DNA from 3 places in the Kurthia sp. FSL E2-0154 genome. Region 2 is predicted to be linked to each of the others. Evidence: riboswitches for the same ligand, from Rfam matches in the RefSeq annotation. Region 2 holds a riboswitch; each other region holds the start of a gene.
The links. Region 2 has a riboswitch for thiamine pyrophosphate ahead of MHB75_RS04785 (ABC transporter ATP-binding protein). Riboswitches for the same ligand answer to the same signal wherever they lie in the genome.
Positions count from the first base shown of each region.

Region 1: linked by a shared signal. The riboswitch ahead of MHB75_RS08410 (3-oxoacyl-ACP reductase) and the one ahead of MHB75_RS04785 (ABC transporter ATP-binding protein) in region 2 are both predicted to bind thiamine pyrophosphate.
Region 3: linked by a shared signal. The riboswitch ahead of tenA (thiaminase II) and the one ahead of MHB75_RS04785 (ABC transporter ATP-binding protein) in region 2 are both predicted to bind thiamine pyrophosphate.

Region 1 covers NZ_JBBOPO010000001.1:1,716,905-1,720,190, forward strand. Annotated here, with positions in the region: gene MHB75_RS08400 (pseudouridine-5'-phosphate glycosidase) at 1-410, opposite strand, end outside; gene MHB75_RS08405 (carbohydrate kinase) at 413-1,510, opposite strand; TPP riboswitch at 1,660-1,759, shown strand; gene MHB75_RS08410 (3-oxoacyl-ACP reductase) at 1,871-2,623, shown strand; gene MHB75_RS08415 (NtaA/DmoA family FMN-dependent monooxygenase) at 2,655-3,286, shown strand, end outside.
Region 2 covers NZ_JBBOPO010000001.1:996,467-999,752, reverse strand. Annotated here, with positions in the region: gene MHB75_RS04795 (ABC transporter substrate-binding protein) at 1-396, opposite strand, end outside; gene MHB75_RS04790 (ABC transporter permease) at 396-1,136, opposite strand; gene MHB75_RS04785 (ABC transporter ATP-binding protein) at 1,133-1,909, opposite strand; TPP riboswitch at 1,931-2,038, opposite strand; TPP riboswitch at 2,104-2,212, opposite strand; gene MHB75_RS04780 (TIGR04104 family putative zinc finger protein) at 2,275-3,286, opposite strand, start outside.
Region 3 covers NZ_JBBOPO010000001.1:817,765-821,050, reverse strand. Annotated here, with positions in the region: gene MHB75_RS03885 (sensor domain-containing diguanylate cyclase) at 1-1,118, opposite strand, end outside; gene tenA (thiaminase II) at 1,225-1,923, opposite strand; TPP riboswitch at 2,023-2,126, opposite strand; gene MHB75_RS03875 (2-isopropylmalate synthase) at 2,194-3,286, opposite strand, start outside.

The DNA.
Region 1 (3,286 bases), 720 kb from region 2:
ATTGTTGTTTCTGCGCCGCGGTGAACGCCACCAATACCACCTGTTACGAATAACTCGATTCCTGCTAATTCAGCTGCAATCATTGTTGCCGCTACTGTTGTTGCACCGATTTTTTTCGTTGCGATTAAGTATGGAATATCACGACGAGAAGCTTTTGCTACATTATCCGCATTACCGAACATTTCTAATTCTTCATCTGATAAACCGATTTTGATTTTACCGTCGATAATTGCGATTGTTGCTGGAACTGCACCATATTCACGAATGATTTGTTCTACTTCACGTGCTGTTTGTACATTTTGTGGGTAGGGCATACCGTGTGAGATAATTGTTGATTCCAATGCAACGATAGCTTTACCAGCGTCCATTCCTTCTTGTACTTCTTTTGATAATTCGATGTATTGTTTCATAATTAATCCTCCAGTTCTTGTTCTAACGATTGTTTTGTTAATTCAGGACGTACAGTAAACTTAGATTCAAGCGTATTTTTCGCATTGATTAATCCTGCTTGAATCGTCTGTTCAAATGTGTACTTCTCTAACCAAGCATGTACAACTGCTGAGACGAATGCATCTCCTGCGCCTGTAACATCCTCAATTTGATTTGCTGCTCGTGCTTCAAAATGTGTTGGCATCAAGTTCTTGTTTGCAGCATAAACTCCCTTTGCGCCAGCTGTAATTACGACATTTTCTACGCCCATCTGAGCGATTTCTTGAATTGCTTGTAAATAATCTGCTTCTGATGTAATCGTACGATTTGTTAATGTTTCGGCTTCATCTGTATTACAGATGAACCATGTAACGCCTTCTAATGTTGTTGGCATACGGTTCATCTTTGGAGAAGATACCGGCACAATAATAAGAGGTACTTCTCTCGTTACTGCAAATTGTTGAATATAATCAACTGTTTCTTTCGGACAATTCAAATCAACTATAATTGCCTGAGCAGTTGATAAAACATGTTCATGCTTCATTAGAATTTGTGGTGTTAATGCATCATAGACGTCCATATTCGCTGTTGCCATAACCAATTCGCCTTGTTCATCCATAATGGCTGTGTAAGAACCTGTTGAACATTGTTCCAACTGCTCGACTTCTTCTAAATGAATAAAAGCATTCGAAGCTGCAACAATTGCTTGCCAATCAGAATCTTTTCCAGCAGTCGTCAGTAAACTCACTTGATGTCCAAGTCTTCCCAAGTTTTCAGCAATATTTCGCGCTACGCCGCCTACACTTTCTGTAGATGTTACAGGATTTGATGTCCCCATCTGAACCTGTCCCTTCAAATGAAGTTTTCGGTCCATATTGGCTCCACCAATACATATAATTTTGTTTTCTTTTGGCAACACATACGCTCTCCCTATAATTTTACCCTTTTTCACTAACCCCGATATTAAGTTAGCTAGAGCCGGTCTCGACATTTCTAATTTTTCAGCCATCTCTTGTTGCTGCATAAACGGGTTTTCCTTAATGAGTTGAATCAGTGCTTGTTCTCTCTCCGTCAATGTCATCACCCTAAGTTTTATTTGTTTACATCATAAACAAAATTAAGTTATATGTCAAATGTTTATAAAAACAAACTTTTGTTTATTATCGTTATAAATAATAAACAAATTTGACAATATAAACCTTATAAGTTAGTATTCAATGTAACTTAATAGGTCTACACTAGGGGTGTTATTTAACTGAGATGAGTCCTACTCAAACCCTTTGAACCTGAACTAGTTAATACTAGCGTAGGAAAGTGTCAATTCTATACATACTGAAAAAAGTCTATACTTTTTTGTTATGCAATGATTTGTTATACACAACTTTCCTACGAAGGTTGTGTATTTTTTTAAGTTAAAATAAATTAAGAGGAGTTGTTTTGAATGAAAAAAACAGTAGTAGTCACAGGTGGGAGTAGAGGGTTAGGTGCAGTTATTGTCAAAACACTTGCACAACAAGATTTTCAAGTTGTCATTAATTATTATCAAAGTAAAGAAGCTGCTGAAAAATTAGTAGCTGAAATTGGTGAAGACAAAGCGATTGCTATTCAAGCTAATGTAACGAATCGACAAGAAGTCGATCAATTAATGAACATGGCAACAGAACACTTTGGTCAAATAGACGCTGTTGTAAATAATGCATTAATCGACTTTAAATTTGATCCGATTAAACAAAAATCTTTCAAAGACCTTTCTTGGGATGATTATCAAAAACAGCTGGATGGTACGTTAAAAGCGGCATTCAATACAAGCCAGAGTGTAATTCCGCAATTTATTGAAAGAAAAAATGGTAGCATTATTAGTATTGGTACTAATTTATTTCAAAATCCTGTCGTACCCTACCATGAATACACAACTGCTAAAGCAGCTTTGATTGGTTTCACACGTAATCTCGCTTCAGAATTAGGCGTTTATGGCATCCGAGCAAATGTTGTTTCAGGAGGTCTTTTAAAAACAACAGATGCCAGTGCTGTTACAACACCTGAAGTATTCGATTTAATCTCTCAATCTACACCTTTAAGAAAAGTAACCACACCACAAGATGTTGCCAATATGGTAGCGTATCTATGTTCCGAAAAAGCACATGGAATTACAGGACAGAACTTTACAGTAGATGGTGGTTTAACAATGAACTAATCTCTATCCAAAATAAATCGAGGTGTAAATCATGTTAAAAACTACAGAAAAACAGTTACATATAGGTGTTTTACTATATGGTTGTGGTCATCATCAAGCAGCTTGGCTAATGGACAATTCACGCATTGAGGATATTGGAAGTATCTCTTATTATCAAGAATTAGCTCAACTAGCGGAAAAAGGATTGTTAGACGCTGTATTTTTTGCAGATCATCATGCTTTTCCAGCAAATGATGCACAAGTCATGCCTGCATTTTGGTTTGATCCACTAATTAACTTAACAGCTATTTCTCAAGTAACCCATCATATTGGTTTAGTTGCCACTATTTCAAGTACTTTTTCTAATCCCTATACAGCTTCTAGACAGCTATTAAGTTTAGATCATCTTACCGAAGGGCGCGTAGGTTGGAATCTCGTTACATCAATGAGTGACAATGAAGCTCGTAATCATAGTATGGAGGCATTACCACCCCATAATCAACGCTATGAAAAAGCTGAAGAGTTTTCGATACTTATGGATCAGCTATTTTTATCTTGGGATGCTTGCGATTTCGTCCATAATCGTGAAGAAAATAAAATCATCAATACTTCAAATATTCACTCTTTTAATCACAGTGGTCATTATTTCCAAGTTGCAGGTCCTTCTACTGTACCAAAAAGTCC
Region 2 (3,286 bases):
ATCGCGTGGGCGCTGAATATTCGATTCTTTTAGTGACATCAATTGACTAAGTGGTGATTGGACAATCGTACCAATCGACTGAATTGGAACTCCTTCATTCGCACGTGCCATAATGACATCTTGCTGATAGTAAATACCAATGGTTGATTTTCCAGCAGCTGTTAAAGTCAGTGGGTCTGTTGGATTCGATGGATATTGTAGTTTGACATCAAGTCCTTTTTCTTTAAAATAACCTTTTTCCATCGCTACATAGAGAAAGCTATGAATCGCATTCGGATACCAATCGAGCATAACTGTCACTTCTTTTAATTCTTTACCATCTTTTGCTTTACTTGAACAACCTGCTAATACGACAACTAACAAACTACATAGTACAAAAAATTTCATCAAACGCATTAATCTTTCCTCCAAACGATATATTTTTTTTCAATGATTCGAATGATGAAGACAGCGATGATCGCCATCGTAGATAATAGAACGATGGGCGCAAATACACCTGCTCCGTCTAACTGTGTCATCATTCGTTTACTGAAGTAACCGAGACCTGCCTGTGCTCCGAGCCACTCCCCAACAGCTGCGCCGATAATACTGAGCGGTACAGCGATTTTAAAAGCAGAGAATAGCTGTGGTAGCGCTGACGGAAGTTGTAGCTTCCAAAAAATTTGCCATTTTGTCGCCCCGTACGTTCGCATGAGTTCTTCTAGTTCACGCTTTGTGCTACGCAGTCCATCAAACATACTCATCGCAATCGGGAAAAACGCAATGAGGACGGTCACAAGCACCTTACTCCAAATCGTGTAACCGAACCATAAAACAAAAATGGGCGCGAGTGCTGTAATGGGAATCGTCTGTGACGCGACGAGTAGCGGATAGAATGCGCGCTCCGACCAATGACTGAGGTGCATCATAATCGCGAGACCAATGCCTAAAATAATTGAAATTAGTAAACCAATCCAAAGTACTTGTAGTGTTGCAGGTAAATGGACGGTAAATAGAGCTTCTCTAAAATCCCACATCTTTTGTAAGATGGCCGTTGGAGACGGTAAGATGTACATCTCATTTAGCCAGCGCGCAAATACTTCCCAAATGAGTAGCAGTCCCACACTCACATAAATCGCAGGTGCATTTTTTCTCATAATTGCTGACGTCCTTGTTGCAACATGTGAATCAGTTGTTGCTTCACGTCTTGCACCTCCTTACTTGCTAAATCTGAACGCTGTCTTTTATGTTCCATTGGGACAATCGTTTCGTGTAGCGTATGAATTGGTGTCTGCTGTACAGTTAGAATACGATCTGATAAATAGAGCGCTTCATCCACATCATGCGTAATAAATAAAATGGTTTTACGCCATTTCTTCGCTTGTATGTATAACCAATCTTGTAACTCCATCTTCGTCAGTGCATCGAGCGCACTAAATGGTTCATCGAGTAACAGTACATCTTGTGAAGCATTCAATGCACGAATGAATGCAACACGTTGACGCATGCCACCCGATAAGTCTTTTGGTTTTTTATGCATGTAAGCTCCTAGACCAAATTCCTCGAGTAACGCCTTACTCTGTTCTTCTGCTCTCTTTTTCGGTATTCGCTGACATTCTAATGGCAACAATGTATTTTGTAATACGGTTCGCCAAGGGAGCAGTAAATCTTGCTGTGGCATATAGCCTACAGGTTGTTTCGCTACGGTCACTTGTCCCGACTGTGCCTGAGATAGACCTGTAATGAGACGAAAAATCGTACTTTTTCCGCAACCACTCGGACCAATTAACGAAACGAATTCACCTTCTTGAATGGAAAAATGAACATGGTCTAAAATGGGTTGTTCTTCGTAACGAAAACAGACATCTTGTAAAGCTAAACTCTCCAATGATCTTCCTCCTCTATAAAAAAAGCCATCTCGACAAAGAATCGAAATGGCTGCAAATGACAGAATCATCGCATGCCACTTCCCTACGCTAGTCCGAACTAGATCAGGTAATAAGGGTTAAGATATTGAAACCTCTCTCAGCACGTAAAAACGGCACCCCTAGTGGTGAAGCATTATGAAATTAGAAAAAGCCCCTGTCTCCATACACGTATCGAAACAGGGACCTGAAATTGTTTTTTCGGTCGAAACGGCTTCCCTACGCTAGTATGAACTAGATCAGGTTGAAAGAATCCAGAGCTTACGGCTCCATCTCAGCTGGCAACACCAGCACTCCTAGCACACTATGATTTTGTTAAGGTGAGTATAGCACTCCCTAGTAATTTATGCAATAGTTGGTTTTATTTTCATTACCAAAGTGGTTTATCCTCTTTGTCGACACGAATAAAGAGCGGTGAAAATAATATAAAGTAAAGAACATACACGATGATGACACCAATAATATACGCTATGTGAATTCCGTATAGATTCGCTCCGATTGACAATGCGCCTAACACAAGACTTAGCAGGAAGCCTTGTAGATCAATGCGCCTTTTATTTAAATAAATCGGTTGTGCACAATGTTCACATGTTTGATATTTCTTCATACCCCACTGAAGTTTCCACGCCGTCCGATAGTCGAGCACTTCGTCGCAATGTGGACAAGTTACCTCCTCACGATTTTTCATGACAAGCCATAAAATAAAGCTTAAAACAATAAAAGCAATTCCTACGTATAGAGCGTTTTGATTACGGTACAGTATAAAAATAAATATTGTAAAGGCATATGTGTACCCCAGTATATCTTTCGTTCCTTCTAATAACTTCATGGCATTTGGACGGCTCATTCGAATATGGTTTTTATTGAATGTACCAATAATTGATACAAATATACCGATTAATACACAATAAAAAATATTTTGGGTTTTCAAATAGATATACCCTGCTAATAACAAGTTCAAAAAGAGGATTATTTTCCCGAAGATATTTTTCACTTTATTTTGATATTCATAGGATTCTTTCTTCTCTTTTTCAATGAATAATGTTGAAAATAAAGTGGGTATACATAAAATAAATGCGATGAGTGCTATCTCCATAACACTTGGTTTTAATTTGAAAAAGAGTTCCGTTTCCTCTACACTGTCAGACCATTTATAAATCTTATCTGTATCAAGTTCTTTTACATAATACTGTGTATCCTCGTCATTCGAAAATAGTAAAAAGGTTTCGACTTCGTTGTTCTCTTTCGTTACTTCGACAACATAGTATAAAGAAGGTGGTTCTATTTCTTTTTTTATAACAGGACTCGCCTTTAATTTTTTTTGAAATGTTTCAAATTTAGAAGAAGATAGTTCTCGCTCGCTTGAAAACCATCGATTCGTT
Region 3 (3,286 bases), 180 kb from region 2:
ATTGAATTTCCAGCTGCCGAAATGCGAATCATGTCATGTATGGCCCCTACAAATACTAATAGTATCCCCACAAGTGTAATCACTTGTGTCAAATCATGCCAATTTATTTTTCTAATAACACTTACAAGTAAAAAGAGATAAAAAACATACATAAAAATCAAAATAATATTAAATAATTTTTGATACATGACCGTAGAAGAAAATGCCGTAAAGAAAATAATTACAATCATTATATCGTTATAAAAAGTAATCAATTTTTTCGGGATCGCTTCGCTAAACATTTTAGATACATAACCTACATAGAACAACATAACAATTTCAGGCATAATGAATGTCAGACGAAGAGCCAGACTCCAGTCTAGTTGGTTTAAAAAGGCTGTATATAAATAATAGTCTGTAAAAAAACCCCATAGACTTGTTGCTGCACAAAATATGCCATAAGCTAAAAATTCCTTTTGTTTTCTTCTAAATGCATAAAAAAGCAATGAAATACATGCGGTTAATGTAATATAGCCAATTAAAAAGACTTGCCAAAACTCATGTTGCTGTTGTTTTTTTACGATAATTTGTTCATTACCGATAGATATACTTTTCCTCAAACCACCGCTTACATTCTCAAAACTAATCACTTGAAACGTAATTTGCAGCGTCGTTTGATCTACGCGAAAACCAGGTATTTGTGGTTTCATTTGTTGTACAGCTGTCTTATTACTTTTTAGGAGGCTTCCATTCTCTTTGATAAGTACATTATTTACATATAAATTATAGCTACTATATTGAAAAGGTATATAAAATTTTAAATAGCGGCCAACAAAAGATTCAGGAACTTTAATCGTTGTACTATAAGTCGCACGATCAGAGGCAATATTTAAACGCTGATTTAGCATATAAGGTACTTTGACAATATCGCTGTTTCCAAGCTTAATTTCTTCTTTCATATCTTGTGGATCAAATAATTCACCACGTATAAAGTTCCAGTTTCCATTTAAATTTTCATAAAAAGTATCGTAATTTGAATGACGAAAATCATGTGTTGTCATTGTGGTAGCAAAACTCATCGGAGCGTACGTCATAAAAAGTATACAGAATGATAAAAGTGATACAAACCATTTTTTCATTTACGCCCCTCCTTTACCTCCGTTAGTTATTCCCTTTTTCTTATAAAATTACTACTTATTCATCAAAAAACACCCACCGAATAAATTTCAGTGGGTGTTCATTCTATTATATAGAACTGATTTTGTCAGCTTGAAGTTCCTGAGGCCAGTGAGAAATTGTGTTTCCCATCTCCCAGAACAAATATTCAAAGCGAGTTGTTTGTAAGAAAATTTCTTTAACATGTGCCAGTTCATCACCTGTTAAATCAGCTGCTAACTCATCCATCAAATCAATCATATCTTGTGCGCTATGTTCAAATGCCGGTTCACTATACATACGCACCCAGTCACCGTAAAGTGGATGATCGACAGCTCCAGGAATTTGTGCGAGTTCACGTCCAATCTCTAAATAGCTCCAAGCACATGGTAAGATAGCTGCGATCACATGCGCAAGTGAGCCATTCTGCGCTTCTGATAACATATAACGAGTATAAGCTATCGTTGTCGGCGCTTCTTTTGCTTCACGCATCTCTTGCTCTGAAATCCCAAAACGCTCTGCATATTTACGATGTAAGGCCATCTCAATTGATAGCGTATGATGGACTGAAGCTGACAAGCGTGTCATAACATCTAAATCGCGTGCTTTTTGAATCCCAATCGCAAATACTTTTGCATATTGAATTAAATATAAATAATCTTGAATCATGTAGTGACGGAATTTCTCTGGTTCTAATGTTCCGTGACCAATTCCTTGTACGAATGGATGTGCGTGATTTGCACGCCAAATCGGTCGAATTTCCTCAATTAATTGCTCTGAAAACTTCATCTTTTTTCTCTCCCTTTTCACAAACACGAAGGAAACAAAAAGGCCACTCACCGCATTACGAAAATCGTAAAAGACAGAGAATGACCTGCAAATAATATGCTAAAAATGTCACTTCTTCCTTACGACAGTGCGAACTGTATCAAGTTAGAGGGTTAAGCTACTGCTCTCTCAGCCAATTCTATATGGCACCCCTAGTAGTGATTGTTTGTGTATTTAATTGTTAGTACATACCTATCATCTATGACAACAATTGGAAAGTCAAGCGATTTTTTAAACAGGTTCTGGAATCGAGATGAACTGATCGACAACAATCGTATTAATCGCATTAATATAAGCAAGTGCACTCGCTTTAATGACATCTGTATCAGAAGCTTTTGCAATATATGTTTCGCCTTCATATTCAACTTGTAACTTCACTTTACCGATAGCTTCTTTACCGCGTGTCACACTTGAAATTTTATATTCAAGTAGCTTTACTTCGAATGCTGTTACTTCTTGTAGCGCTGAATACAATGCATCAATTGAACCTGAGCCAACTGTCGCTGCTTTCAGTACTTCCTCACCGCGACGTACCTTCACACTTGCAGACGGGAAGATTTGATTCGAAATCACTTGAATGTCTTCTAAGTGGTAGAAAGCGTCACTATGAAGCGCAACTTTTGCATCTTCATTTGTACGTTTGAAATAATTTTCTACTAAAATGAATAGGTCGTGGTTATACACTTCTTTTTTCGTATCAGCCAACTTTAAGAAATCCGCAAAAACCTCTTCAAATTGATCTGGTGTTAAGTTGCCTAACGCTAAGTTTTCAAGTGCATTTTTCACCGCATGACGACCAGAACGAGCTGTTAATACTAATTCCATATCGTCTAAACCAACCTCTGTTGGGCTCACGATTTCATAAGCATCACGTGATTTTAATAGACCATCTTGGTGAATACCAGATGAATGCGCAAAGGCATTATCGCCTGTGATAGCTTTATTTACTTGTACATCAAGTCCCATTAAGCTTGAAACAATACGCGACGTGTTCATAATCTCTTTCTTATTGACTCGTGTATGTGCATTGAAATAGTTTGAACGTGTAGATAGTGCCATTACGACTTCTTCAAGTGCTGCGTTACCCGCACGCTCACCGATTCCGTTAATTGTACACTCTACTTTATCCGCGCCATTTTTAATTGCCGCAAGTGTATTCGCTGTTGCCATACCTAAGTCGTTATGACAGTGAACGCTTAGTAATACAGAATCATCTAAGTTTTTCATACGGTCATTTAATTTACCAATCATTTCACCGAATTCTTCTGGCACTGCGTATCCAACAGTATCTGGTACATTAATCATCGTTGCGCCAGCTTTCATT